DNA from 3 places in the Cytobacillus sp. MT66 genome. Region 2 is predicted to be linked to each of the others. Evidence: riboswitches for the same ligand, from Rfam matches in the RefSeq annotation. Region 2 holds a riboswitch; each other region holds the start of a gene.
The links. Region 2 has a riboswitch for S-adenosylmethionine ahead of AC1Q59_RS00300 (5-methyltetrahydropteroyltriglutamate--homocysteine S-methyltransferase). Riboswitches for the same ligand answer to the same signal wherever they lie in the genome.
Positions count from the first base shown of each region.

Region 1: it holds a riboswitch for S-adenosylmethionine, as region 2 does, so the genes downstream of both, AC1Q59_RS21870 (2,3-diketo-5-methylthiopentyl-1-phosphate enolase) here and AC1Q59_RS00300 (5-methyltetrahydropteroyltriglutamate--homocysteine S-methyltransferase) in region 2, are expected to answer to the same signal.
Region 3: it holds a riboswitch for S-adenosylmethionine, as region 2 does, so the genes downstream of both, AC1Q59_RS09310 (methionine ABC transporter ATP-binding protein) here and AC1Q59_RS00300 (5-methyltetrahydropteroyltriglutamate--homocysteine S-methyltransferase) in region 2, are expected to answer to the same signal.

Region 1 is NZ_JBXAFB010000018.1:25,419-35,241, forward strand. It holds gene AC1Q59_RS21850 (sugar ABC transporter substrate-binding protein) at 1-172, opposite strand, end outside; gene AC1Q59_RS21855 (1,2-dihydroxy-3-keto-5-methylthiopentene dioxygenase) at 262-792, opposite strand; gene AC1Q59_RS21860 (methylthioribulose 1-phosphate dehydratase) at 1,021-1,665, opposite strand; gene AC1Q59_RS21865 (2-hydroxy-3-keto-5-methylthiopentenyl-1-phosphate phosphatase) at 1,718-2,389, opposite strand; gene AC1Q59_RS21870 (2,3-diketo-5-methylthiopentyl-1-phosphate enolase) at 2,386-3,609, opposite strand; SAM riboswitch class I at 3,687-3,792, opposite strand; gene AC1Q59_RS21875 (CaiB/BaiF CoA transferase family protein) at 3,884-5,098, opposite strand; gene AC1Q59_RS21880 (TRAP transporter large permease) at 5,120-6,397, opposite strand; gene AC1Q59_RS21885 (TRAP transporter small permease subunit) at 6,394-6,897, opposite strand; gene AC1Q59_RS21890 (TRAP transporter substrate-binding protein) at 6,978-8,039, opposite strand; gene AC1Q59_RS21895 (MmgE/PrpD family protein) at 8,053-9,420, opposite strand; gene AC1Q59_RS21900 (IclR family transcriptional regulator) at 9,445-9,823, opposite strand, start outside.
Region 2 is NZ_JBXAFB010000001.1:62,533-72,355, forward strand. It holds tRNA gene AC1Q59_RS00280 (tRNA-Ala) at 1-57, shown strand, start outside; tRNA gene AC1Q59_RS00285 (tRNA-Ser) at 66-158, shown strand; tRNA gene AC1Q59_RS00290 (tRNA-Gly) at 170-240, shown strand; gene AC1Q59_RS00295 (bile acid:sodium symporter family protein) at 685-1,653, shown strand; SAM riboswitch class I at 1,737-1,840, shown strand; gene AC1Q59_RS00300 (5-methyltetrahydropteroyltriglutamate--homocysteine S-methyltransferase) at 1,938-3,041, shown strand; gene AC1Q59_RS00305 (MFS transporter) at 3,164-4,420, shown strand; gene AC1Q59_RS00310 (hypothetical protein) at 4,635-4,904, opposite strand; gene AC1Q59_RS00315 (CarD family transcriptional regulator) at 5,025-5,531, shown strand; gene AC1Q59_RS00320 (MarR family winged helix-turn-helix transcriptional regulator) at 6,003-6,440, opposite strand; gene AC1Q59_RS00325 (DHA2 family efflux MFS transporter permease subunit) at 6,663-8,117, shown strand; gene AC1Q59_RS00330 (MFS transporter) at 8,175-9,362, opposite strand; gene AC1Q59_RS00335 (TetR/AcrR family transcriptional regulator) at 9,623-9,823, shown strand, end outside.
Region 3 is NZ_JBXAFB010000004.1:174,019-183,841, forward strand. It holds gene AC1Q59_RS09295 (amino acid ABC transporter ATP-binding protein) at 1-567, shown strand, start outside; gene cyoE (heme o synthase) at 867-1,781, shown strand; gene AC1Q59_RS09305 (pyridoxal phosphate-dependent aminotransferase) at 1,818-2,981, opposite strand; SAM riboswitch class I at 3,186-3,290, shown strand; gene AC1Q59_RS09310 (methionine ABC transporter ATP-binding protein) at 3,363-4,376, shown strand; gene AC1Q59_RS09315 (methionine ABC transporter permease) at 4,366-5,037, shown strand; gene AC1Q59_RS09320 (MetQ/NlpA family ABC transporter substrate-binding protein) at 5,058-5,900, shown strand; gene AC1Q59_RS09325 (C45 family autoproteolytic acyltransferase/hydrolase) at 6,018-7,082, shown strand; gene AC1Q59_RS09330 (sodium-dependent transporter) at 7,217-8,560, shown strand; gene AC1Q59_RS09335 (hypothetical protein) at 8,586-8,735, shown strand; gene AC1Q59_RS09340 (amino acid ABC transporter ATP-binding protein) at 8,831-9,586, opposite strand; gene AC1Q59_RS09345 (amino acid ABC transporter permease) at 9,603-9,823, opposite strand, start outside.

The sequences.
Region 1 (9,823 bases), on a different contig from region 2:
GGATGACCTTAATTTTCACCTCATCCCCATTGGCAAATCTCTCTGGGACATTCTCGATGGCTGTATTCTTGCTTTCCTCTGCTTTTGACGCTTTTTCTCCTGAAGAACATCCAGTTAATAGCAGCGATAAGGCCAAGCTGGAAATCGCTATATTCTTTAGTACTTTTCTCATTTTATTTACTCCCTTATTTTCATTTTGTTCTACATTCCCATCAGGTAAGCCTAGTTTTTTACCTGATGGGCTAAAGGGGTTACTTAAAATCAGCCTGCAGTGGTTTCCTCGTAAACAGGCACCCATCCTTCTTCCGTAACAAAGATTCGTACAGCAACCACTTTGCGATCTTCTGCTAATGTAAAGTAATGGCGTACACCTTCGGGAACGGAAATAAGATCGCCAGGATTTAAATGAACCTCAAAAAACCTTTCGTCTTTTCCTTGGATGATAAACACCCCATGGCCGCTTGCGATAAATCGAACCTCATCGTCCGTATGATGATGTTCGCGCTGAAAGTTTTCTAAAAGCTGATCTAGATTTGGCGTATGTTCAGCAAGGGAAATAACATCCCAGGCTTTATATCCGCGGCGGGCAGAAATATCCTTTATTTCATTGTCAAAAGCAGCTAAAATGGCTTGTTTTTCTTCATCACTTAAAATATATTTTTCTTGTAAATCTGCAGGTAATTTGGCAATATCCCATTGTTCGTAAATAACATCCTGCTCCTTTAGAAAAGAAATCACTTCCTCTTGATTTTCAATTATTTCGTTTGTTCCTTGAATTTTAATTGTTGTCATGTTAATTCCTCCTAATTAATGTAAGATTATGGTTCTGATACTTAGCCGTTGATTTCCGTTCCAGGCGCAACGCGCACCTTAGGGCGGTTCGGGAAGCCTCCTCGTCGCTAACGCTCCTGCGGGGTCTCCCCTGTCCCGCACTCCCGCAGGAGTCTTCGCGCCTTCCACTCCAATCAACTAAGCGCTTATAGCCAATATTCAACTTAAACATAGCCAAAATTAAAAATATTAAAAACCCAATGTTGCCTTTGTATTAAGCGAGGCTTTGGCTTGCATGAGCGCCAGCTGATATTGAAATAAAAACTCGCATGCTTCTAGTACTTTCTTTGCTTCGAAGGCATCTTTGCCCCAAGCCGTAATTCCATGATTTCTTATCAGGACTGCCCCTTTGTCATCATCTACATACGGAGCAAGTGCTTCTGCGAGTGCTGGAATATGAGCATGGTTAGGGATAATTGGAATAGCCCATTTTGCATCCTCTTCCCATCGGTCAAAGGCCTTAATCAGCTCCTGCCCTTTAAATGTGACCTGCCCTTGATCGCCATATAACTCCGAAATAACGTTATTAGCAACCGTATGGACATGGAGACTGCAGCCGGCATTGCTCTTGCGGTAAATTTCGCAATGAAGAAGAGTCTCAGCCGAAGGCTTTACACTTGTGCTTCCAACAGGATTTCCCCACCCGTCAACGAGCAGGAAGTCATCCTTTGTCTTTTTACGCTTATCCTTTCCGCTAGCCGTCACATAAAACTGAAGCGGATCATCCTGAACTTTAATCGCTAAATTGCCGCTCGTTCCCATAAACCAATCCCGTTCAGCTAACTCTTCCTTAATCTCAGACAGTTCTTGAAGTCGAGAAACAATGAGACTCATCTATTTTTCCTCCTTTCTTAAGGACAGAGGGACAGGCCCCTTGTCCTTCCATTTATTTTCCAACTGCACTTTTTTGCAGGTCTTCTAAAATGTTGATGCAATCATAAAACGTTTCAAATGAATGATGCGGGATGGACATATCATCACATGTCTTCGACAAGTAATCCCGCGAAATCACTGTATCGGCTACCTTTGCTGCCTCTACATCTGTCACTGAATCGCCGATAACAATTACATGGGAATCCTCACCAGCCAATCTTCGAATCAGGCTTGGTTTACAGCAGCCGCAGTTTTGATTTGGACAATGCCGATCGCAATCATAAGGCCAATGAATTTTTATTGTTTCATCTGAAAAATCTGCCTCGTTGCAGTAAATCCCATCGATGGAAGCAAAAGATTCAAGCATTGGCTTAACAAAAAAGTCAATGCCTCCGCTGACTATATAGATCGGAATACTTTGTTTTTTCGCAAATTGAATAAATTCACCAAATCCATCTCTTATCTCTGCCGTGTCTATTACAAAATCAATAATGTCTTTTTTCAATGCGGAAGGAAGAAGGGAAAACATATTTCCTACCCCTTCCTTAATACTAATCGAACGGGATAGCACCCCGTCCTTCCATTTCTCCCATCCTGGCGGAGCAAAGTGCTTCATGATGCTGATAATATTGTCCTTTTTTGTGACCGTGCCATCGAAGTCGCAGAAAATAACAGGCTTAATCATGATTTTACAGGCTCCTTCCATCCCCAAAGCTTAATAGCTTCCTGAAGTTCAGGATACTGTGCTGCTTGATCTAATGGAATGCTGCTAAGTACAGCTTCGACTGCCTGGCGAAAAGCTTTCCCGCCGCCTTTTGCCCCCTGCGGATGTCCGTGAACCCCGCCGCCTGCATTAATGACACAGTCTTTTCCAAAATCTGATATTAAAAGCGGTACCAATCCTGGATGAATTCCTGCAGATGGTACAGGAAAAGCTCTCCTCAGAGAAGAATCTTTTGTTAGCTCCTCTTTTACTTTAATAACCTTATCCCGCTCCAATGCTACACTTCCGTATGGTGATGGGAATAAAGAAAAGTCGGCACCGGATAAACGTACTAATTTTCCAAGTAACAGTGAATGGGATAACCCATATTTTTCTGAAGATGTAAAAGCACCGCTAAATGCTGGATGAGCCATTATTGGCAAGCCAATTTCATCATCTTCCCTTAGAGCCTGAAGCACATCCAATCCATAAGTAAAGACATTGAATAACAAGGCATCTGCGCCTAATTCCTTTGCTTTTCGGGCTTTTTCTTTGAGGTCAAAGGTTCTTCCTGTAAGATTCGCAGCATATAAAGTGCGATGGCCGGTCTCCTCATATACTTGGTCCAAAACCTTCTTTCCTTCGGTTATCCTTTTTTCAAATGGGGTTAGCTCATTTTCGAAAAGAATTTCATCATCTTTAACTAAATCTACACCGCCTAGTGCTTGCTCCCGCAGCTGATCCAGGAGATAGTTCATATCTCTGCCAATGACCCCTTTAAAAATACTCATCACAAGCGGACGATCATAGACATTTAGCTTTTCTCGGATTCCATTGATTCCGAATCTTGGTCCAGGGAATCCTCTTAACAGTTCATCATCAAACTTTAAATCTATTAATTTTACCGCACCATCTAAGCTCAGCTTGCCAAATACGGTTGTTAAAATGGCTGGAAGGTCATGTGAATAATTGCCTCCAGGAAAGCTGATATGAAATTCGGCAATCACTTTTCCTGTAGAAGGATCCTCGCCAATTTCCTTGATTTTTTCTACATGGCCCTTGTGCTTTTTTAGTTGCTCTTGTTCAAGCAGGGGAAGATCGGTCCAAGAACCAACCGTTAATCCCAGCGCAATACCTTCTCCCTTTTTATGCAAGCTTTCCCTGTCAGCAATTAATCGGTATACAGCTGTAACTTGACTCAATGTTTATCCCCCTTTTATAAAAAATTCCATCAAAAAAACCTCTTCAAATAAGAAGAGGTTTTCACGAAAAAAACGACTTCTTATCTGTCAACGTTACCGTTGTGAGAATTAGCACCGTGCTCAACACTTGAGTCGGTTGCCGGGCTTCATAGGGCTCATCCCTCCGCCTGCTCTTGATAAGAAAACATTTATTTAATTGATAAGATTCAAATTATATAAAGGATTATGCCATCTCATTTAATCACTGTCAATATATTTTTAAATACTTTTCAAATCAGGATGTGCCTTGTTGAACGATATCACTTACTACCCCAGTTTCAATTAGCTGAGTTATTGCTGCTCCGTCATATCCGTGATTTGCCAGGATACTGCGTGTATTCTCTCCTAAAAGTGGAGGGGACTTTCTAATGGATAGATTGTTTTCTGATAGAGTAAGCGGCAAACGAATTAGTGAAAGATCTGGAATAATCGAGTGTTCAACAGATTGGAACATCCCTAATTCCTCTGTCTGTTTGCTTGATGCAACATCTGATATTTTATTTATAATCGAAGCAGGTACCCCTTCTCTATCAAGCCTGTCAATCCAGTATTCTGCCGTATGCCCCTTTAATAACATTTCAATCTCATAATTTAGCACATGCCGATTTTGCACCCGCTTCGGATTATTCTGATACCTTGGATCATTTACCCATTCTGGCTTTCCAAGGACTTTACACAGCTTACCAAATAATCGATCATTTGAAACTCCAATCATGATTGGCTGTGTTCCTGTTTGAAATACCCCGTAAGGTGTAAAAGCAGCATGGTTGGAGCCCATTCTAACAGGGTCTTTGCCCGTAAACTGATAGGCCATCAGGTGGTAGCTAGCCCAAAATAAGCCTGTTTCGTAAAGGGACGTATCAACCTTTTGCCCTTTTCCCGTCTGACTGCGGGAGAGTAATGCACTTACAACACCCAAGGCACCCCATAAGGCGCTTCCTTGATCCAAAATCGATACAGGAATTCTCGACATATCACTATCCGCTGCCCCATTAATCCCCATCAAACCTGAATTAGCTTGAATAATGGCATCGTATCCAGGCTTTTCTTTATCAGGGCCCTTTAAGCCATAAGCATTAATAGAAGCATAGATTAAACCCGGGTTAATAGATTTTAATTGTTCATACCCTAACCCAAGACTTTCAGCCTTTCCATAGCGAAAGTTCTCAACAAATACATCCGCATCTTCAATAAATCTTTTAACTATTTCCCTTCCTTTTTCCTGCTTTAAATCAATAACAATCGAGTGCTTATTCCGATTTAGCTGTAAAAAGAAGGAGCCGTCATTTCCTTCCCTAAACGGCCCCATTTTTCTCGTTTCATCCCCAGAACCCGGGCGCTCGATTTTGATTACTTCTGCACCCAAATCACTTAAAATCATTGTTAGCGTGGGTCCCGAAATGTTTGTTGTTATATCCACTACCCTGACACCATGCAATGGTCCTGTCATTTGAATCTCCTCCATTCCTATTTAAGTTAGAACAAGTGCAATTGACGGGAATATCCAAACAAGGGCAAGTACAATGACTACAAATACTAAAAATGGCAAGGTGCCTTTGATAATCGTGCCCATACTTTCGTTTGGAACCAAAGACTTTATGGCAAATAAATTCATGCCGATTGGCGGTGTAATCACGGCTAATTCCATATTAAGAACCATGATAATCCCGAACCATATTGGGTCAAATCCTAATGCCACAGCAATCGGGAAGAATATAGGTGTTGTGATTAACATGATGGATACTACCTCAAGGAAAAATCCCATAATAAGCCAAATCAAATTCATTATCAGCAAGATCACCCAAGGGGCAACGTCCAGATCCATAATTGCTGAAGAAAGATATTGAGGTAGACCAATCAAAGTAAGTGCTGCTCCAAATACCAATGCCCCAAGAACAATAGATAAAAGCATGGAAGAAGTTTTAACTGAATCTACCAAAATGGGTAAAATGTCTTTAAACTTGATGCTTCTATGAATAAATAGAGTAATAAATAAGGCATAAACAGCCCCTACCGCAGCGGCTTCAGTCGGTGTAAATATCCCTGCATAAATTCCGCCTAAAACTAAAATAGGCAAAAGAAATTCGGGGATAGCGGATAGGGTGATTTTTCTTCTTTCCGTCCATTCAAGACTTGGGAGTTCCGATGTTTTGGGTGCATTAATCATAGCCCAAATAATTAATAATAAGGCAATGGCTAGTCCTGGGATGATCCCAGCCATAAATAATTTCCCCGGTGACGCACCGCTTAATGATGCATAAATAATAAGCGGGATACTTGGAGGAATAAGAATGCCCAAGGATCCGCCAATGGCAGACAATCCATAGGTCAATTCTTTAGAGTATTTCTCCTTAATCATTTCAGGAATAGCAATTTTCCCAATGGTTAGTACAGATGTCATACTAGAGCCAACAATGGCTGCGAAAAAGGTGTAGGAAATAACACTTGCTGCCCCTGTTCCCCCCTTGAAATTGTGCATCCAAGCTTTAGTGGCAGAAAAAAGGCGCTGACCGCTTTTTCCTTGAAATAAAATTTCACCCATCAGCACATACAGAGGAATAGCCACAAAAATAAACTCGGATAACGATCCATACAGTGTTAACGGTATCTGATTTAGATACATCGTATCCATCATAGTAATTATGGTAATTATCCCTGATAAACCCAGGGCAAAAGAAATAGGTACACCGATTATCAGCAAAAGAAATAGAACTCCGATTAAAACAGCTACTGAACTTAATGAGATCATTTCATACCCTCCTCAATATTAGGAGAGATGCCTATTTTTATAATTGCACATATCGCGGCAAGGGCTAATAATACGCCTCCTAATGGAATAAATGAATACGGAATCCAGAGCGGAACCTCTAAAAGCGTCGGTGATGCCATTTCTCGTGTATATGCATTCAGTGTAAACTTAAAGCCATAAACAATAAGGACATAGGCGAAAATAAACACAAGTGATACATTAATCATTTCTAATGCTTTTCTAGTTTTCCCTTTCAGCCTTTCTATTAAAAAAGTGACACGAATGTGCTCACCCTCAATTAATAAAAATCCCATTGTAAAAAAAACAAGAAATTGCAGCAGGTAAGTCGAAATTTCATTTGCCCAAATGGTTGGATGATTAAATACATACCTGGAGATAACCTCATAAAATACACTCAACGCCAAAATTCCTAAGAAAGCTCCTGAAATGTATAGAAATATTTTCTCAAACTTAATAATCAAATTTACTAATTTGCTCAATTTAAGTCACCTGCTCTCTAGCAAATGTGGTCCTGCAAGAGCAGTTAATTAGATAACCGCAATGCAGAACCAACAATAAATTATTTTTTTGCTTCCTCTACAGCATCAAGGAATTCCTGCCCAGCTTCTCCCGTTTCATCCAGATAGGACTGATAACGCTTTTCTGCTCCTTTAAGCCACTCTTCTCTTTCCGCATCGGTTGGTTTGTATAACTCAACCCCAAGTTCAGCCAACTTTTTCTTATATTCTTCTTCATCCTTTTTTACAGTGTCACGTGCAACTTTTTCTGCTGTTTTTGCAGCCTTTCTTACAGCTTCCTGTACATCTGATGGAAGATCATTAAACCACTTTAGGTTTGCCACCGCTTGGAATGACAAGTGACTTAACCCCATATCCGTACCATGAGAGGTCACCTCATACAGACTCCGATCAACTACAGATGAAGGGCCAGTAGTATGTCCATCAATCGTGCCGTGCTCCATTGCCTGATATATTTCCTGAGAACTCATGCTTACTGGTGATGCTCCCATTTCTTCAAGAAGAAGTGATGCCCCTTGACCGAAGGCTCTCATCTTTTTGCCTTTAATGTCATCTGGCACATGAATAGGGAAGTTCCCAAAAATTTCAACTGTGCCATATGCTGGCCATCCTAAAACTTCCATATCGAATTTCTTCAAATGCTCGGCAAATAATTCACCATATTTTCCATCCTCAGCTGCCCATACCTGTTCCCAATTTTCAAATAGGAATGGAAGATCGATAACCCGTAATGGTGCAGCCTGTTTTCCAGCAATAAAACCTGAGTTTAATTGGGCAATATGAACCCCGCCCATGCTAAGTGCATCAGGAATATCTGCATCTGTATACAGCTGCCCGTTAGGAAAAGTTTGTACGTCTAGCTTAATAGAAGTATCAGCTGTATTCTTTTCAATTTCCTCCGCCATTGTTTCAAAAAACAGACCAACAGCATGTTCCTGCGGCAAATTATACGCAACTTTAATCGTCTCTGTTTTGCCTTTCCCTTCGGCTGGTTTATCTGTATCACTTTCTGCAGTGGAAGATGAGTTGCTACAGCCACTGACAATCACTAAAACGATCGCCATTAATAAATATATGAGTTTACTATTCTTTTTCACTATCATTCTTGTTTCCTCCTTAATTCATTTGAATGAGACCCTTTTCAATAATCTTTGCATTTATTTCATCAACAAGCTTTGAGATATCTCCAGTATCTGAATAATCTGAGATTTTTTGGTATAAAATCTCCTGATCGACATCATTTATATACTCTTTTGTACAATCTTTAAATTTCTCCTTAAGTTCAACATCTGTAAGCGGATTTTGCGGGTATCCTTTTGGCTTTGTGATTTTGCTTTCTTCTATTTCGCCATTTTGAAATTCAATGATGATGGAGGAATACTCCTCGCCAAACTCTAAAAATTGTTCCATATCCTCTGGAACTTCATATTTCACTTTTTCGATTAATTTTTTATATGTAGGATCGTCTTGGAGATGTTCATCGGTAAAGTGCTGGATTTTCATTTCACCGCTTATGATTGACTGAACGGCGCAATATTCTAAGCTGAATTTCGCTTCTAAACCTGAGGCTGGTCTTGGGTATTTCAATACTTTTAAAGTAAGAGGCGATACTAGACATCTAATAGAACGAATTTCGTCAATACGATTTTTAACTCTTGGATGAAGTTCTATTCCACAATCAATAATTCTTGTCGTTAAGCCGCATGAAGGATAAGGTTTTAATATTAATCCCTCATCAATGAAAAGTTTAGCCTGATCCCATGCATCAGCGTCCAATTGACCCCCAAATGCCGAAAGATAAGAATTCGTACCATCAAAGGCGTCTATAGAAGAATCAAAATCGTTACGGGCCATCTTAACTGCAAATATGGCATTGCCAGCAGCCCAGCCAGCATGAAGAGGTTTGGTCATTGTTCCAAAATTGGAGCGTACCCCTGATGCTAATGAGCAAGCGATTCCTAAAGCATTAGCAGTCTGTTCTTTATCTAATTTTAATAATCTAGCAGCACCAATGGTTCCGCCAATGGCTCCGATTGTCGCGGTTGTATGCCATCCCTTTTCATACTGGGTTCTAGCTGCCCCTTTTGAGATCCTGGCAATCACCTCGTACCCAGCAACATAGGCTTCAAATATTTCTTTTCCGCTGCTTTTTGCTTCATAGCCCAATGTAAATAGTATGGCACCAAGGACAACTGTCGGATGGCCAATTTGATAGGCAGAAATATCATCATAATCAATGGCATGGCTTAAAGCACCGAGTGCCAGGGCTGCATGCTGCGCACCAGCTTTTGTATTGGTTCCAAGTATCGGTACCTCCCCTTTGCCGGTATCCTTGACATACTGAACAATTTTTTTATACAGCGGTTCGTCTAAGGCTGCAATGGATACGGCAAAAAAATCAATGATCGATTTTTTCACATGTTCTTTCGTATTTTCAGTAACATCCTTAAGCTCTTTATCAGCCCAATCCACGATTGTCTTCACAGAATTATCATCCTTTCATTTACATTACTCTTCTGCGTAGCCTAGCTGTTTAGAGATCTTTAACGCAATGGCTTGAATTTCTTGGGAAAGTTCCATTTCATATTTTTCTTCTAAATCTTTAATGGGTGAAGCAAAGATTACTGAACCGATTGGAGACTTTGACGAATCAAAAATTGGTGCTGCAATTCCCCTTGCTCCTTCTACCCTCTCACCAAAACTAAATGCTACCCCCTCCTCCCTGATTTCCTTTAGTTCCTTAATTATTTTATTTTTTTGATGGGTATCAAAGGATTCCAGATTAAGAATTTGTTCCACTTCCTCACGTTCCAAATAAGCCATAATTGATTTGCCGCTGGAACCATATGGGACCGGCTGGAGATCGCCAATATTAATGACGTATTGA
Region 2 (9,823 bases):
TGGGAGAGCGCCTGCTTTGCACGCAGGAGGTCAGCGGTTCGATCCCGCTAGGCTCCATTCCACTTGGAGGAATACCCAAGTCCGGCTGAAGGGATCGGTCTCGAAAACCGACAGGCGAGTCAAACCGCGCGGGGGTTCAAATCCCTCTTCCTCCGCCAGAATTGAATATGCGGGTGTAGTTTAGTGGTAAAATAACAGCTTCCCAAGCTGTGGTCGTGGGTTCGATTCCCATCACCCGCTCTAAATCGAGAAGAACTAATCCTTAATAAAAGGGTTAGTTTTTTTATTGCCATAAATTTAGGGACACGAAAATTATTTTTAATAATATTATGACAAAATAAACAAAAGGGTTTATAATGGTGTTTATTCTTTTGCAGAGAAAATAGAAAAATAGGAATTTATATCACTATGAAGGACAAATTTCGTTAAAAAACCAAGTCAAATGTCTATCATCGGGGTAATGAAGGACAAATCCCATTAAAAACCAAGTCAAATGTCTTTCATCAGGGTTATGAAGAACAAACCCCGTTAAAAAACCAGATCAGATGTCTTTCATCAATGTTATGAAGGACAAATCTCGTTCAAAATTCAGCAAAATGATCTAATTCAAATACATCCCAGATCACCAGAACATAATTAAACACAAAATCTTCTTTTACACAAAAACATCGAGGTGAAACCCAATTGCTTGTGACTGTTAACAGGTACCTAGAACGGCTCATGCCGGTAATTACACCAACGAGTGTAGTTATTGGCGTTTTGCTTGCTGGTACAATGGATAATTATGCTTTTTTAATACCGTGGATTTTTGCATTTATGACTTTTTCAGGAAGCTTGAACTCCAATTTTTCTTCCTTAAAAAATACGCTGCAGCACCCATTTCCAATGTTCTTAATCTTTTTCGTCCTGCACATCCTTATGCCTCTTTGGGCATGGGGGATCGGCAACATGACTTTTAACGGGGACTCCCTTACTATAATTGGTATTATCCTAGCTATGTCAATTCCAACAGGGATCTCCAGCTTTATTTGGGTATCTATTTACCGGGGGAATATTCCATTAACCCTCTCCATAATACTGATAGATGCCTTTCTCGCACCATTTATTGTACCGTTAACGCTATCGATCTTAGTGGGTGCAAGTGTGGAAATGGACTCCCTTACTATTATGAAGGGGCTAATCGGCATGATTGTCGTCCCAACCCTCATTGGCATGATATTGAATCATACAACAAAGGGGAAGGTTGCTAAGGTATTAAGCCCAAAGCTTGCGCCCTTTACAAAGCTTGGTATGGCAACAATCGTAATGATCAACGGAGCAGTCGTTGCGCCTTATTTGAAAAATATTGATAAAAAATTAGTGATGATCACCATTATTGTTTTTTGCATTGCCTTCACAGGCTATTTATTTGCTTTTATCATCGGAAAAATGTGCCGTGTAGATAAGGAAACAGTCATTACTATTACTTTTACAGGCGGAATGAGAAATATCAGTACCGGTGCGGTTTTAGCCGTTTCGTATTTTCCGCCGCCAGTCGCAGTCCCAGTTGTTATTGGCATGCTCTTTCAGCAAGTGCTCGCTTCGCTGTACGGAGCGGTGCTAGACCGATATTATCATAGACAGGTATACAACAGCAGGGAACAGGCAATGTAATTAAGCAAGATTTTTGAAACATCTGTTGACAAAAGAGTTTTTTAGTTGTATTGTATATTTAATAATTTAATATTTAAAAATTTTTCTTATCCAGAGAGGTGGAGGGACTGGCCCTTTGAAGCCTCGGCAGCGGACTTAATTTAAGTACTGTGCCAATTCCAGTAGCTTTTAAGCTAAGAGATAAGAGGAGCCGGAAATCAATGATATGTTGTGTATCCAACCCCTCTTCTTATTTTTAGAAGAGGGGTTTTTGCTTTTTATTTATATAATGGGAGGAAATTAAGATGACAAAAACATTAGTTAAAGCACCATTTAGAGCAGATCATGTAGGAAGTTTATTGCGGCCTGAAAGAATACATAAGGCCAGAAAGGCTTTCCAGGAAGGCAGCTTAACAGCACAAGAACTGCATGATATTGAAACAGAAGAAATTAAAAAAGCCGTTGATAAGCAAATTGAAGTTGGATTGAAGGCAGTTACCGACGGAGAATTTCGCCGCCGATTTTGGCATACAGACTTCTTAGAGCATTTAAATGGAGTAGAGGGCTATGTTCCAGATCAAGGGTACGTATTTGTAGGAGAAGAAACAGAAAGATACAATATCCGTGTGACTGGAAAAGTCTCATTTAACCCAAATCATCCGCATGTAAAGGACTTTATCCTGTTCAAAGAGATTGTTGGGGATCGAGCAATTGCCAAACAAACCATCCCAAGTCCTAACCAGCTGTTTAATGCCGGAATTCGCAACCTTGAAATTTATCCAGATATTGAAGAATATGCAAATGATGTTATTCAGGCATATCGCGATGCCATCAAGGCGTTTTATGATGCAGGCTGCCGTTACTTGCAGCTCGATGATGTGTACATCGCCGGCCTTAATGCACCAGAAATTCCATTCAATGATAGCGGTTATTCACGAGAGGAATTAATTGATTTAGCTTTGCGTGTGGCAAATGGTGTATTAGAAGATAAACCAGAAGACCTGGTTGTCACCACACACCTCTGCCGTGGAAACTACCGCTCGAAATGGGCATTTGAAGGCAGCTATGCAAAAATCGCCCCAACATTATTTGCAAAAGAAAAAGTAAACGGATTTTTCCTGGAATATGATGATGACCGTTCTGGAGATTTCAAACCATTAGAATATATCCAAAATGGAGGACCTCAGGTAGTACTAGGTGTATTTACATCAAAACACGGGAAATTAGAAGATAAAGAAAATATAAAAGCCCGTGTAGAAGAGGCAACAAAATATGTACCATTAGAGCAATTATGCATCAGTCCGCAGTGCGGTTTTGCTTCTACACATCATGGAAATATTTTAACGGAAGAAGAACAATGGGCTAAGCTGAAATATATTGTTGATATTTCTAAAGAGATTTGGGGATAAGACGCAAAGCGAACAGTTATCTAAACTGTTCGCTTTTTATAATTTTATGAAAAGTCGGTCTTTTAATCTTTTTCCAATCGTAGTATGATATCCTTATTCTTTTAGTTGGGAGATGTTTACAGGTGTACTACGGATGGATCGTAGTTGGGCTGACATTTGTGGCTGTACTCATAGCTGCAGGGATACGCTCAATTACAGGCGTTTTAATGATTCCGCTTGAACAAGAGTTTGAATGGAGCAGATCGGCTATTTCATTGGCATTTGCTATAAATCTCACGCTCTATGGAATTTCCGGGCCTTTTATTGCTGCGGGATTCCAGCGCATCGGTATTCGGAAAATGATGTCCTTTGCCATGTTAATCTTGGTTGCGGGAATGGGAGCCAGCTTGTTTATGACAAAAGTCTGGCATCTTCAGTTCATTTGGGGAATTATCATTGGAACTGGATGCGGGGTCTTTTTAACCGTACTTTCAGCAACCGTGGCTAATAACTGGTTTGAAAAGAGAAAAGGTATCGTCCTGGGATTTCTCATGGCTGCAACAGCTGCGGGGCAAATGATTTTCCTGCCGCTGCTTTCAAATGTAACCGAGCAATATTCATGGCGCGCAGGTATTTACATCTTTATGGTTCTAGGCCTACTAATGGTTCCAGCTATTATTATTTGGATGAGGAATAAGCCTGCTGATAAGGGACTTCTTCCATATGGGGTTACAGAAATTGTTCCAGAGGAAAATAAGGGATCTAAGAAAAACCCGATTGCAGATGCATTTAGCGTACTAGGCATTGCGGTTCGAAAGGGACCATTCTGGCTCTTATCTTTAAGCTTTTTTATTTGCGGACTATCGACTGCGGGATTAATGGCTACCCATTTCATCCCAGCCTGCGGGGCTTATGGCATACCTGAAGTAACAGCCGCCAGCTTGTTTGCTTTTATGGGCATTTTTAATATCGTTGGCACAATGGCGTCCGGCTGGCTTTCCGACCGTTTTGATAATCGGTGGCTATTATTCTGGTATTATGGCCTTCGCGGGTTGTCTTTGATGTTCCTTCCTTATGCGCTGAGCACAGTGTCATATCCAATGCTGATTGCTTTTGCCGTCTTCTATGGACTAGATTGGATCGCCACTGTACCGCCAACGGTGAAGCTTACAACTGAGTATTTTGGTAGAGATAAAGGGCCGATTGTCTACGGCTGGGTGTTCGCGTTCCATCAATTAGGTTCAGGTGCCGCTGCTTTTATGGGCGGATATCTGTACGAAATCCTTAATGGCTATACCATCACTTTTATGTCTGCAGGTATTCTTTGCATTGTTGCTACCATTTTTGTCCTAAGTGTAAAAAAACAGCAGCAGCCAGTGCAGCCAGCTGTCAGCGCATAACTTTTCAACCTCCGTTTTTTAACGGGGGTTTTTTAGATTAAATTTGGCCGTTGATTTCCTCTCCAGGCGCTTCGCTTTCCGGGGGGCGTTTTGCGATCCTCCTCACAGCTTGCGCTCCTGCGGGTCTCGCTTCAACGCTGATCCCCCAGGAGTCTACGCGCCTGCAGCGAAGATCAACTAAGCCGCTAAAATCAATATTAAGCTTTAACACAGCCTAGATTAAAGAAAAATCCTTGCTGTAAAAATACCCGAAACGATTTTTCCCAAAATCTACACGATAAGTGTAAATCCCCGCCAGACTTGCTCTTTTTTCACAAATGATTCCTGTCTTATTCTCAAATTCTCTTAAATAATAAAAGTCCTCAGGATTTGTATTTTTAATAGATTCATTATTCATTTTCTTTATTATGACCGATTGCCCGATAGTTATATTTTCGAGAGAGGTACCCTGATTCGTATCTAATAAATTGTCCATTCCATTCATCTCTTTTCCTCTTAACCATACAAAAGGGGGGGTGATTTGTCAACAAAGTTGACGATTGTTTGATAGTATCATATAATTATTGTAAACAAGGTTAACAATTTAAAGATTGGGGATATGGAAATGGAAATGTTTCATATCGGAGATATCATTGTATATTCTGTACATGGCTTAAGTCGAATTGATGATATTTGTGAAAAGACATATTTTGACGAAACGAAATTGTACTATGTGCTGCATCCGCTTGATAACACGACACTAACAATCAGCACCCCGGTAGACAACGAAAAGGTTTTAATGCTAAAGATGATGAATCGTGAACAGTCAAAGGAAATTTTACAATCATTTAAACAGCCTGGCACAGACTGGATTGAAGAACCTCGGCAAAGAGTTCGCAAATACAAGGAAACCGTACATACTGGTGATCGGAAAGAGATTGCCAAAATTGTAAATACGATGCTGAGGAAAAGTGTGGAGCTGAAGCAGAAAGAAAAGAAGCTGTATGACCAGGATCAGAAAATCTTGGACTCTATTAAAAAAATATTGTTTAAAGAACTGGCTATGTCGTTGGATACTGACGCTCAGGAGATTGCCGAGCAAGTTAATCGAATGATTGTAAGGTATCATTGAGGAGTTAATTAGACAACTAAGGAAAGTTTGAGGTTTTAAATGTCTGAAGTTCCGAAGTCTTCTGACAGAATTGCAAGATTTTGAGCAGGAACTGTGTGAAGTAAGGTGAGGTTCGGACAGGGTCAGTAGATTTTAAACCACAGATGTCTGAAGTAAGGCGAGGATTGGACAAAATTCATAGAATTCGAGCTAGAGCTGTCTAAAGTAGGCTAACCTTCGGACAGCTTTATTAGATTTGAAACTGAATCAGTCCAAACCAAGGTAATCTTCGGACAAGATTTCCAAATTTCGAGCCCCAGCTGTCTAAAGCAAGCTAACCTTCAGACAGCTTTATTAGAATTGAAACTGAATCAGTCCAAAACAAGTCAATCCTCGGACAAGATCCACAGAATTCGTGCCAAAGCTGTCTGAAGTAGGCTAACCTTCGGACAGCTTTATTAAATTCGGTAACTGAGTGGTCTAAACAAATGACTATTTCACCGTTAAACCCCAATCAGATTTTAATATATCCTTAAGAAGCGCAATTTGTTCTTCACCAATTTTCTCTCCGATTTGCTTTTCGAGAGTGGCTTTCAGTGTCTCGTTTTTTTCATAACATTCTTCACCAAGAGAGGAAAGCCGAATGCACTTTTCTTTATTATTGTTCTCCACGTTCATCACTTCGACTAAGCCTTTGGTTTCAAGCTTTTTAATAAATTTATGTACAGCCTGCCGAGATATATCTACATTTTTTGAAACATAGGCAATCGTTGGCTGCTTTTTATATATTCTTGCCATGATAAACCATTCTGAATTCGAAATATAAATGTCACTGCTGTTATTCCATAACTTTTCTGTTATCCCGCGAAGCAAATGATGACGTTCACTTAATAAATCGATTAGATCTAAGTGCTCAAATTCAGGCTTCATTTCCTTCACTCCAATCAGTATGTCGGCACTACTATACAAAAATATTACTTATATGTCAACTAAGTTGACGGATTACAAGATATTAAAAAATAGTCAACTTAGTTGACATTTTTCGTTTCACCGAATAAAATGACTAAGTCAACCAAGTTGACAATACTGATAAATGAGAAAGGAGTATCTACGAAACATAAAGATAGTCAATTTAAATAGAGGGAGTTAATTATGGATACACAATTTAAAGTGAGAAATCCTAAATCAATGGCATTTATCTTAATGTTAGGTGCTTTCATAGGATTATTTGGTGAAACAGCATTGAACATGGCATTAACAAATGTAATGGATGAATTTTCAGTAAAACCGGCCCTTGCACAGTGGCTGACAACAGGATATTTATTAGTCTTGGCCATATTAGTGCCGATTTCGGCTCTTTTAATGAAATGGTTTACTACAAGACAGTTAGTTATTGGCGGACTCCTTGTTTCGATGATAGGAGCGATTTTAGCCGCTTTGTCTATTGACTTTACGATGTTACTAATTGGCCGTATCGTGCAAGCCATCGGAACGGGGATCCTCATACCGGTCATGACGAGTGTACTTTTAATTATTTTTCCTGTTCATAAACGTGGAGTTGTTATGGGAGTGATGGGGCTTGTTATTACATTAGGTCCGGCTTTAGGACCAACACTATCTGGGGTTATTATAAGTACGTTGGGCTGGCCTTATATCTTCTGGATCAGCGCTGTATTATATATGTTTTTAACAATTTTTGCTGCAGCTAAAATAATGAATGTTTCAGAAATTACTAAGCCTAGAATTGATATTTTGTCAGTTACTCTATCAACAATCGGTTTTGGCGGATTAATTTATGCTTTGGCAACGATGGCAGAAGCATCTGTTTCGTCTCCTAAAGTATGGGTCCCTTTATTTGCAGGGATTATCGCACTTGTGTTATTTGGTACTCGTCAAATGAGTATGGCACAGCCAATGGTTAATTTACGTGTTTTTAAGTATCCGATGTTCACATTAGGAACAGCCATGATGTTCCTTGGGATTTTAATCATTTTATCAACTGGAATTTTATTGCCGATGTATTTAAAGGGAGCTTTGTTACTTAGTGCAGCGGTGGCGGGTTTATTGCTGCTTCCGGGTAATGCTATCAATGTTATAATGTCACCAATTGTTGGGACTCTATTTGATAAGTTTGGACCGCGTATGTTCGTCATCATTGGTTCAGCCATTATCTTGATTGCGAATGTCATGTTTATGAACATAGTTTCGGCAGCTACACCTGCTTGGCAAATCATAGTGGCATTTATGATTCTATTTTTTGGTTTAACAATGGTCATGATGCCATCCCAAACTAATGCGCTTAATCAATTGCCGCGTGCCTTATATGCAGACGGATCAGCTGCGATGAATACATTGAATCAAGTGGCTGGTGCAGCAGGTACAGCCACTGCGATTACTTTATTTACAGCAGGTCAAAGCGGATATGCTGTTAATTTTCCTGATGCTTCCAAACAAGAAGTGTTAGCTGCTGGAATAAAATATACCTTCTATTTCCTTTCTGGAATTTCCGCAGTTACATTAATCTGTTCTTTATTCGTCAAAAAATCAAGTGCTGTAAAGAAAAAAACTAAAGCAATGTTGAAATCTGCTAAGTCTGTTAGCCGATAGCACAAAGTTTTAACTATGTATTTTCCAGAAAAAAACCTGTCTCCATAAAGAGACAGGTTAGCTTTTCTTTACTTTTTCCTTATTTAAAATAACAAGATACAAAATCATCGCAAAAAGAACTGAGACTCCGGCGACAATATAGATGAAGCTGTATCCAAATAAGAAAGCAATTTGCCCAAATGCCATTGCACCAATGCCAACGCCTAAGTCAAAGAACGAGAAGAATGTCGCATTGGCCATTCCCCGGCGATTTGGGGGAGATTCTTTAACAGACCATGCCTGCAGAGCCGGCTGAACAGTACCAAATCCTAAACCGTAAAAAACCGCTGCAATATAAAGGATGAGGCTATTTGGCAGCCAGGCAAGCAAGAACATGGTAATTAAAATTAACAAAGTTCCTGGCAGGAAGACCGCTTTATGTCCCTTTAAGTCGTACAGCTTGCCGGCAAAAGTTCGAGTTATCATTAATGCAATAGCATATAGGAGAAAATACCACTGTATGCCTTCGATGCCTTTTTCCAATGAATAAATCGGCAGGAACGCAGCGATGCCGCCAAAAGTAACTGTTATGAAAAACAAGAGCAGGGAAGGGGGCAATGCACTCTTTTCGTAAAAATCCCATTTTTTTAGCGGTACGGCTTGGGGCTGCACCTCTTTATAACGAATTCTCGAAGCCAATAATAAAGCCATAAGTCCTAAGATTGCACATATAGTAAATAATTGAGAAAAAGATATGATTCCTGTCAGCGCCAATCCCAAAGAAGGTCCAAATGCCAAAGCAAGGTTACCGGATAACCCATAATAGCCCATCCCTTCACCGCGCCGTTTTGCCGGGATGAGATCAGTAGCAATCGTACCAGAGGCGGTAGTTGAAAATCCCCAGCCAAGTCCCTGGATAATTCTCATGGCAAAAAGGAAGATGAGTCCAGCTGCAAAACCAAAGGATCCAACAGAAAGGACAAATATTCCCAGCCCTGTTAAAAAGACAAACCTTCTGCCTTTAGATTCTAACGCATGCCCTGCATAGGGGCGGATGGCAAGCGCAGAAAAGGTGAAAATCCCCACAACCAAGCCAATCAGCTGATCGTTTCCTCCTAATTCCTCAACAAACAGCGGGATTGTCGGCAAGGTCATTTGAAATCCCAGAAAAACAAAAAAATTGGCCGTGCAAATTAATATAAAATCACGGGTCCAAATTTTTTCCGAGCTCACCTTAGGAGCTTCTTTAACTAATTGGTCACTCATTTTATTCCTCCTATACGGCAACTCCATAAGTATTCCGTTCATTTCAAATAATAAAATTCCAAAATTATTTAGAGTCACTAAGTAATCAAGATTATACATGAAATTGGAATGAATTTCTATGGTTTAGATGGTGTGTTTAGTTTAAACATTGAGGGCAGAAAATAATTTTGTTGAAATCAATCGAATTTTTGAAATTTATGTTGAATTAATAAAATTTTGTCCTTATACTAAAACCTAACTAATAATCATTAGGTGATAATATGACGACAAAAACAAAGATCAAAGATGCAGCATTAAAAATTTTTTCAACAAGCAGCTATGAAGAAACAACTTTATCGAAAATTGCCAATGAAGTAGGTATTAAAACACCCTCCATCTATGCCTTTTACAAAAATAAGGAAGACTTGTTTTTGACTGTTTTGCACATGGTGTTTACTGATCATTATGAGCATATTAAGCAG
Region 3 (9,823 bases), on a different contig from region 2:
AGCGGCGGTCAAATCATCTATAAAGGCGAGAATATCCTTGATGATAACCACGATATTGCAGCCTATCGCACAAAGCTTGGAATGGTTTTTCAGCAATTTAACCTTTTTAATAACCATGATGTCCTAAGCAATTGTGTGGTTGGCCAAGTAAAGGTGCTAAAACGCTCACGTAAAGAAGCAGAACAGGTAGCAATGAAATATTTAAAAGTAGTGGGAATGGACAAATTTGTTCATGCCAAACCAAAGCAGCTGTCTGGAGGACAAAAACAGCGTGTAGCCATTGCAAGAGCACTATCAATGGAACCTGATGTGCTTTTATTCGATGAGCCAACATCTGCACTTGACCCGGAAATGGTTGGAGAGGTTCTGAAGGTTATGAAGGAGCTTGCAGAGAGCGGGCTAACCATGTTAATCGTAACCCATGAAATGGGCTTTGCCAAAGAGGTCTCAGACCGCGTCGTATTCATGGACAAAGGTGTCATTGCTGAAGAGGGAAGCCCAGAGCAAATATTTAATCATCCAGTTCAAGAACGGACAAAAGAATTCTTGAGAAGAACATTATCTTAATCAAGCATAATTCAAATGTTAATTCTAACCACTTAGTTGATTGGAGCGGAAATCACCGGCCAATTATACATTTAAATAAATAGTATATCAATTGCTGGAGAGGTTTGCTGTGACAAATCTCTCTTTTTTTCGTTGAAAATATGGTTTCCCATAAAGTTCGCAATTTTGTAGACTTTGGATAGGAAATAATCATTGAAACTATGTTAATATAAGGGGTAGCAAAAAGATGCAGATTGAAAGAGCGTCTGAAATGAAAGCTCTATAATATTATTGGACCATTTCTTAGAGGAGGTAAATAGATGAATAAAGAGGGGGCACCTTCTCTGCAGAAGGTTGGGACTGATCATATATCTCTTTTAGAAGATCTAAAATCTCTATTTAAAGCATATGTTTTAGTAGCTAATGTCTTGCCTGTATTTACTGGATTTTGGCTGGCTATTTATTTTGCCAATGATTCTTTTATGGCTAATTGGGATGTTTTTGTGCTGACCATGATTGGCAGTACACTGGTGATGGCAGGGGCACTTGTTATAAATAATTGGTACGATGTTGATATTGATACAATTATGGAAAGAACGAAGAAACGACCAACGGTTACTGGCCATTTTTCTTTAAAGACTGTCCTATCATTGGGTATTGCTTTTTCAGTACTTGGAATGATCATTTTGCTATTTATCTCAGTTGAATCAGCTATTTACGCTTTTATTGGCTGGTTTACTTATGTAATTTTATATACGATGTGGTCAAAACGCAGATATACTCTTAATACTGTGATTGGCAGTATTTCCGGAGCGGTTACGCCATTGATTGGCTGGACAGCCATCTCCTCCGGCTTCCATATTGTTCCGATTGTGTTATTTCTTATTTTGTTTATTTGGCAAATGCCGCATACGTTCGCTATTGCCATTCGCAAATATGATGAGTATAAAGCAGCAGGAGTGGCCATGCTCCCTGTTGTTCATGGATTTGACATCACGAAGAGACAGTTCTTTGTGTATTCTGCCTGTTTAATTCCGCTGCCTTTTCTTATCCCGCAGCTTGGTCTAGTATTTTTAATCATTGCCACCTTGCTTAATATCGGATGGATCGTTGTTAGCATAAGCGGGTTTATGGCAAAAGATAACCAAAAATGGGCGCGAATGGCCTTTCTCTATTCTGTCAATTATGTAACTATTATTTTCTTATTAGCCGTCATTGTCACACTATCTCTATAAAAAAAAATCGCCGAATACGGCGATTTTTTTTGCATATTAAAAGAGGTTCAATTTTCCTATTCTGTTGACTGCTTCTCTTAGCTGATCTTCGTCTACTAGGAGGCCGACGCGGATATAGCCTTTTCCGAATTCTCCAAATCCGTTGCCAGCTGCAACAGCAACATCGGCTTTTTCCAGCAGATAGTCAGCGAATTCTTCACTTGTGAATCCGCTTGGCACAGGGAGCCAGGCAAAAAACGATCCGCTTGGAGCCGTAACACTCCAGCCGATTTCTTTGCAAGCGTTAATTAACGCATTTCTGCGGCTTTCATAACGAGCCACCAGTTCATCAACACAGGACTGATCACCAGTGAGTGCCTCTGCAGCTGCCAATTGGACCGCAGGAAAGAGACTGCAATATAAATGATCTTGAATTAAATTTATTGCTTCAATAATGACTGGATTACCAACAGCAAAGCCGACCCGCCATCCAGCCATATTATAGGTTTTGGATAGCGTATACATTTCAACCCCAAGTTCCTTAGCGCCTTCAGCTTGCAGAAAACTAACAGGTTTTTTTCCGTCGAATCCAATAGCTCCGTAAGCGAAATCATGCAAGACAGTGATGTTATTTTTCTTAGCAAAAGCAACGGTTTCTTCGAAAAAGTCGAGGTCTGCCATAGCACCAGTTGGATTGTTCGGATAGTTAAGGTACATTAATTTTGCTGAAGATTTATCCTCGTCTGAAATGGAATCATAATCAGGCAAGAAATTATTTTCCGCTAATAATGGGAATGTTTTATATTGCACATTTGCTAATGTAACGCCGGATAAATAGTCGGGATATCCAGGGTCTGGCAAAAGCATAAGCTCGCCTTCATTTAACAGGCATATCGGCAATTCTACAAGCCCTGCTTTTGTTCCAAATAACACAGCAACTTCAGTCTTTGGATCAATGTCAACATGATATTGCTTTTTATAAAATTCCGCTGCAGCGTCTTTAAGTTCTTGAATGCCTCTAAATGGAGAGTATCTATGTGTTCTGGGATCCTCTGCTGCAGTTTGCAATGCTTTAACGATATGCGGAGGTGTAGGCTGGTCTGGATTGCCTTGGCCTAAGTTAATGATATCTCTGCCCTCTGCGCTGGCTTTGCTCACTTTTTCAATAAGGCTTGCGAAAAATTGGACTGGTAAATTTTTTAAACGGTCTGAATATTCCATGTAATCCACCTTCAACAATTTTGTACGAGTTAATTTCAAATTTTATAGTTTTTTAAGGCAATTGTCTAGTAAAAAAATTTTTCCTAATGGCTATCTTGCAGGGTGTGTAAGCGTTTTATTTGAAATGGCCCAAAATTTACTATATTGACAAAATGTTAATCGATTTGTACTATGAATATTGTGCTATTTTATTAAATAAAATATTGCTTATCCAGAGAGACTGAGGGACTAGGCCCTATGATGTCCGGCAACCCCCTTTTTGGGAAGGTGCTAATTCCTGCAGAATGATTTCATTCTGAAAGATAAGTCGAGATAATGAACATTTCGATGCCCCTTTCAGATGAAAAGGGGTATTTTGTTTTACTTAAAGGGGTGAAAACCATGATTGAAATTAAGAACCTTTCAAAAATATATACTGCGAAAAACAGAGAAGTAAAAGGTGTCGACAATGTCTCTCTTACTGTTCAGGAAGGGGAAATCTACGGAATTGTCGGATATTCTGGCGCAGGGAAAAGCTCATTGCTTCGCTGCATTAATTTATTGGAAAGACCGACATCAGGGACCATTACAGTTGATGGAGTTGACTTAACTTCACTAAATGGCGAGGGCCTGCGTAAGGCCCGGTTGAAAATCGGCATGATTTTTCAGCACTTTTATTTAATCAGCCAAAAAACAGTATTTGAAAATATTGCGTTTGCCTTGAAAGCGGCAAAAATTCCCTCCGATCAAATTAAAAAAAGGGTAGAGAATCTTCTCGATATGGTCGGTTTAGCTGATAAAAGGGATGTCTACCCTTCACAGCTGAGCGGGGGCCAAAAGCAGCGAGTCGCGATTGCAAGAGCCCTGGCCAACAATCCGTCGGTTCTATTATGTGACGAAGCTACATCTGCGCTAGACCCGACAACAACCAAGTCCATTTTAAATCTTTTGAAGAAAATTAACAAAGAGCTGAGTATTACGATTGTGTTAATTACACATGAAATGGATGTCGTAAAAGAAATTTGCCACCGAATGGCCATCATGCAGGATGGGAAGGTTATCGAGGAAGGTCCTGTTTATGATATCTTTGCCAGCCCTAAGGCTGATTTAACAAAGGAATTTATTGCTAGTGTTGTTTCTTTTGATATCCCTGAAGCGATCTTAAATCGCTGTGAAGGCCCAATTGTGAAAGTAATGTTTAGAGGAAGAGTGGCAGGGGAAGGGATTATTTCTGACATGCTCCAGCAATACAATGTAAAAGGCAATTTTCTGCATGGTTCTATTGAATACATTCAGGATGTGCCCCTTGGCATCTTTATTATGGAACTAAGAGGCCAAAGGGAAGAAATTAATAAAGCACTTGATTATATCGAAAATCGGGAGGCGCATGTGGAGGTGTTAGGAAATGGGGATTGATTTCAATCATTTAATGGAACTGCTTCCTGATATCAATACTGCTTTCATTCAAACCATCTATATGATTACAATTTCTTTAATCATTGCCGTGGTTATCGGCCTTCCAATCGGCATTGCTTTATATGTTACCGATAAAGGGCTTTTTATGGAAAACCGTGCAGTCAAGAATATACTTGGTTTTGTTGTTAACCTGGTTCGTTCGATTCCGTTTATTATTTTACTTGTTGCTTTAATTCCTTTAACGAATTTCTTGGTTGGGACAACGATTGGACCGACTGCAGCAAGTGTATCTCTATCGGTAGCTGCTGTTCCATTTTTTGCCCGAATCGTTGAAACAGCCTTGCGCGAAATTGATAAAGGTGTCATTGAAGCGGCAATTGCTGCCGGTGCGACTCCGTGGATGATTATTAAGGATGTACTCCTTCTTGAGTCAAGATCCGGGATTATTTCAGGAATAACATTAACTCTTATTAGTTTAGTTGGCTTCTCCGCAATGGCGGGTACAGTCGGCGGCGGCGGAATTGGTGACTTGGCCATTCGCTTTGGGTACTATCGCTACGATAATACCATTATGTTTGCAACTGTTCTTATATTAATAATTTTAGTACAAGCTATTCAGATTATTGGTGACCTCGTTGCCAAAATAGTAGATAAACGATAAATAGGAAAGAGGGAGTTAACATGAAAAAATGGTTTTTAGCAATTATTTTATTATTGGCTGTGGGCGCATTAGCAGCTTGCGGCGGCTCTGACAGCAAGGATCAATCAAGTGAAGGTGCAACAGGTGAAGAATCAAAGGAAATTAAACTGGGTGCAACAGCCGGCCCATACAGTGACATGCTTAAAAAGGCAATCATTCCTGGACTTGAGGAAAAAGGCTATAAAGTGGAAGTCATTGAATTTAGTGATTATATCCAGCCAAACAAAGCACTGGATAATGGCGACATTCAGGCAAACCTGTTCCAGCACACCATTTACCTAGAAAACTTTGCAAAAGAAAATAAGATGGATTTAACAGGATTAATTTCGGTCCCAACTGCTCCAATGGGAATTTACTCTAACACTTATAAGTCTATAGATGAAATAGAAGATGGTGCGACAATTACTGTACCTAACGATCCAACAAACGCTGCACGTGCATTTAATACACTTGAAGATCAAGGATTAATTAAATTAGATGAAGGTGCAGATCCGCTAACTGTTTCTGAAAAGGACATTGCTGAAAATAAGAAAAACCTAGTATTTCAGCCAATTGAAGCAGGACAGCTGCCACGTTCCGTAGAAAGTGCAGACTTAGCTGCTGTTCCAGGAAACTTTGCACTAGCAGCGAAAATGGACCTGCTTAGCGCACTTGCCCTTGAGGATATGGATGATAAATACCGAAATGTTGTTGCTGTAAAAACAGCTAACAAGGATTCACAGCTATCCAAGGATATTAAAGAAGTTGTTGAATCAGAGGGATTTGAAAAGGTGATTGACGAAGAATTTAAAGGATTCGGCAAACCTGACTGGATGACAAAATAATAACTGATGAAGGCTTTCCTGGCATTGTCCGGGCGGGCCTTTTTTTCTTTGGCTTTATTTTTTTCCTTCATTTAAGTATTCTTAACATATTACTCAGTAAAAAAGAGGGAGTTTATTTTGAAACAGATTTACAGTGATATTATACAATTTCGCGGGACACATTATGACTTCGGCTATTTGCAAGGGGAGATATTACGGGATTCCCTTTCAGTGAGAAACCGTGAGGATCAATGGAAGGTAAGAAAACCTAGGTTTTCAATCGATATAAATGAAGCTAAGGAAGCCATTACCCGATTTGCCCCTGGGGTTTGGGATGAATTGATTGGACTTCAGGATGCGTTGGAATGGCCAATGGAAAGGGTATTAAAGGAGTTTGGCGGTTATCGTTTGAATTATGTCCGCTCAGGGTGCTCGATACTAACAGGGGAAAATTATTTAATTCGCAATTATGATTATCACCCGAAGACCTATGAGGGACGCTATGTTTTCTTTCAGCCTTCAGATCAAGGATATGCCATTATTGGACCAAGTCAAAGGGTGACTGGACGAATGGATGGAATGAATGAGAAGGGGCTTGTGATCGGATATAACTTCATGCATCGGAAAAACCCGGGAATTGGCTTTATTTGCTGCATGATTGGCCGGCTGATTCTTGAGTCATGTGCAAATATCGACGAAGCTTCAGAAATGCTAAAGGAAATTCCGCACAGGCATTCCTTTACATACGTCGTCTATGACAAAAGTGGAAAAGCCTATGCCGTTGAGGCTTCGCCAAGAGGGGTTGAAGTGCGGCAGACTATTGCGTGCACCAACCACTTTGAAATTATGAAGCACGAAAACCGAAATCATTTAGGTGATTCAGAACGCAGGCTAGGTATTTTACAAGATCATCAGGAAACCGTTAAGGAAGCTTACCAGGCATTTCGCTTGTTGAATGACACTGACAAAGGTGTCTTTTCCGACCTTTACGGCAGCTGGGCAGGAACCATTCACACAACTGCCTATTTGCCAAAAGAAATGAAGGCATGGATTTCCTTAGGCGGAGACAGGGAGCCAACTGAATTCGCCTTTGCCAGCTGGCTGCAAGGACAAAACCTGGAACAAAACCGGATAATAGGAGAAATCGACACCGATATTCCATTCCTGCATATGGACAAAAACGCCAATTGGTATAAAAAGTAAACGTGTCACTGCATTAACGCACTGGGGGCCTGACCCCCGACGCGGCACCGCATTAACGCGATGGGGGTCAGGCCCTCGATATGGTAACGCGTTAATGTGGTAAGGAGCATTTTTTTAGGTAAGGGGGGGTTTTTTTGGACAATGAGAGAGATCATTGGTCATCGAAGTTTGGTTTTATTATGTCTTCTGCGGGAGCAGCGATTGGCCTGGGGGCCATTTGGAAGTTTCCCTATGTGACAGGGATGAGCGGGGGAGGAGCGTTTTTTCTTCTTTTTGTTATTTTTACGATTTTAATTGGTTTTCCTATGCTGGTGTCTGAGTTTATTATCGGCCGCGGAGCACAGAAGGAGGCGGTTTCAGCTTATAAAAAGCTTGCTCCGAACAGTATTTGGGTCATTACTGGCCCGTTAGGGGTCATTGGCTGTTTTCTGCTTTTGTCCTTTTATGCTGTTGTCGGCGGCTGGGTATTGATATACAGCATCATGGCCGTTGGAGGAACGGTTATTCAGGCCAATACCAGCTATCCTGATTTATTTGGCAGCATTACAGCAACACCTTATATAACTTTAATTGGTCTAGCTGCGTTTCTCCTGATTAATGTCGTTGTCATTTCTTTTGGAATTCAGAATGGAATTGAAAAGGCTAATAAATATATGATGCCGCTTCTGTTTATTTTCTTTATCGTTCTTGTGATACGATCTGTTTCCCTTGACGGAGCCATGGAAGGGATTAAGTTTTTTCTAACCCCAGATTTGTCGAAAATGACAGGCGAGTCGGCTTTATATGCTTTGGGGCAATCCTTTTTTGCTCTGGCTGTAGGGTTTTCCTGTATGGTTACATACAGCTCCTATTTAGAGAAAAATGTCAGCATTCCATCTTCTGCGGGAACCGTGGTCGCCATGAATATTTTTGTATCGTTTCTTGCAGGGCTTGCTATTTTTCCAGTCGTATTTGCCTTCGGATTTGAACCGACGGAAGGACCTGGACTATTGTTTATCGTTCTGCCAGCCGTTTTTTCACAGATGCCGTTCGGCGAATTCTTTTTGGCTATCTTTTTAGTGTTATTCCTATTTGCTACTCTAACTTCATCTTTCAGTTTGCTGGAAATCATTGTTTCAGCATTTACAGAAAGCCGACGATATTCAAGAAAGCAGATTACATGGATGTCCGGCATTATTGTTTTTGTCGCCGGCATTCCGGCAGCTCTTTCGTTCAGCCTGCTGGAGAACTTTAAGCTCTTTGACAAAACAGTATTTGATGCAACAGATTTTCTTGTCAGCAACATCATGCTCCCATTAGGCTGCCTGCTGATAGCGTTATTTATCTCTTTAAGAATGAACAAACAGCTGGTAAAAGAGGAATTCACCTTAAGCAACTCTTTGCCTCTAGGTTTATTTCAGACATGGAGTTTTCTTATGAAGTGGATTGTCCCGATTACTATTATCGTGGTCTTTTTAGGGACCTTGGGCATTATCTAATAATAGCTTCTGGAGGGTAACGGAATTGATGGGGCAGAACGATCCCCCGCCAGCAGAAAAACAGCGGATGAGGGAATCGAAGTGTCAAAACGATGCCCCCGCCAGCAGAAAAACAGCGGATGAGGGAATCGAAGAGTCAGAACGATGCCCACACCATCGAAAAAACAGAGGATGAGGGAATCGAAGAGGCAGAACGATGCCCGACCAGTGAAAAAACAGATAAGAATAAAATGAAACAAAAACTGCCCGCTGAAAGCGGGCAGTTCTACATTAAATATAAAACGTATAATCCTCCGGCAGTACTCTTTTTAAAAACTTCTGTGTTCGCTCTTCCTTTGGAGTGACGAAAATTTCCTGCGGTGTTCCTTCCTCGACAACGACTCCTCCGTCCATAAAAATCACGCGATTGGCGACATCCTTGGCAAAGGACATTTCATGGGTAACAACCAGCATCGTTGTTCCTTCTTTGGCGATATTCTTCATAACCTCTAAAACTTCGCCGACAAGTTCCGGGTCCAAGGCAGAGGTAGGTTCATCAAAGAGAATGATATCCGGGTTTAAAGCAACCGCCCTGGCGATGCCAACCCGTTGCTGCTGTCCGCCGGAAAGCTCGCTTGGATAGGCATCGTATTTCTCTGAAAGCCCGACTTTATCCAATGCCTTCTTGCCGATTTCAATTGCATCGTTTTTTGGAACTTTTCTCCCGATGATTAATCCCTCGGTTACATTTTCCAAAGCAGTCTTGTTATTAAATAAATTATAGTTCTGGAACACAAAGGCGATTTTTTTTCTGATTTGATAGATTTGTTTTTTCGAAGCTGACCCGAGATTGACCTCCGTTTCACCAAAGAGGGCACTGCCGGAATCAGCCTTTTCAAGGAAGTTAATACACCGGAGCAAGGTGGTTTTTCCTGAGCCGCTCGGACCAAGGATAACAACCACATCTCCTTTATCAATCTTTAAATCTACCCCTTTTAAAATTTCATTCTTCCCGAAGGATTTTCGGATATCTTTAATTTCCAGCATGTTTTCAACTCCCTTCTTAGGCAGCCGCTGCTTTATATTTTGTCAGCCTTTTTTCATAAACTTTAAATAAGTACTCTACTAAACTGCAAATAATCAAATAGACGATAAATATATCCAAATAGGCTTCAACATAATTGTAGCTGGCATTTGCCGCTACTTGGGCACGCAGTGTAATTTCATGAAGCGATAGGGCATACCCTAATGATGTTGCTTTAATGAGGTTAACTGTAGCCGTAC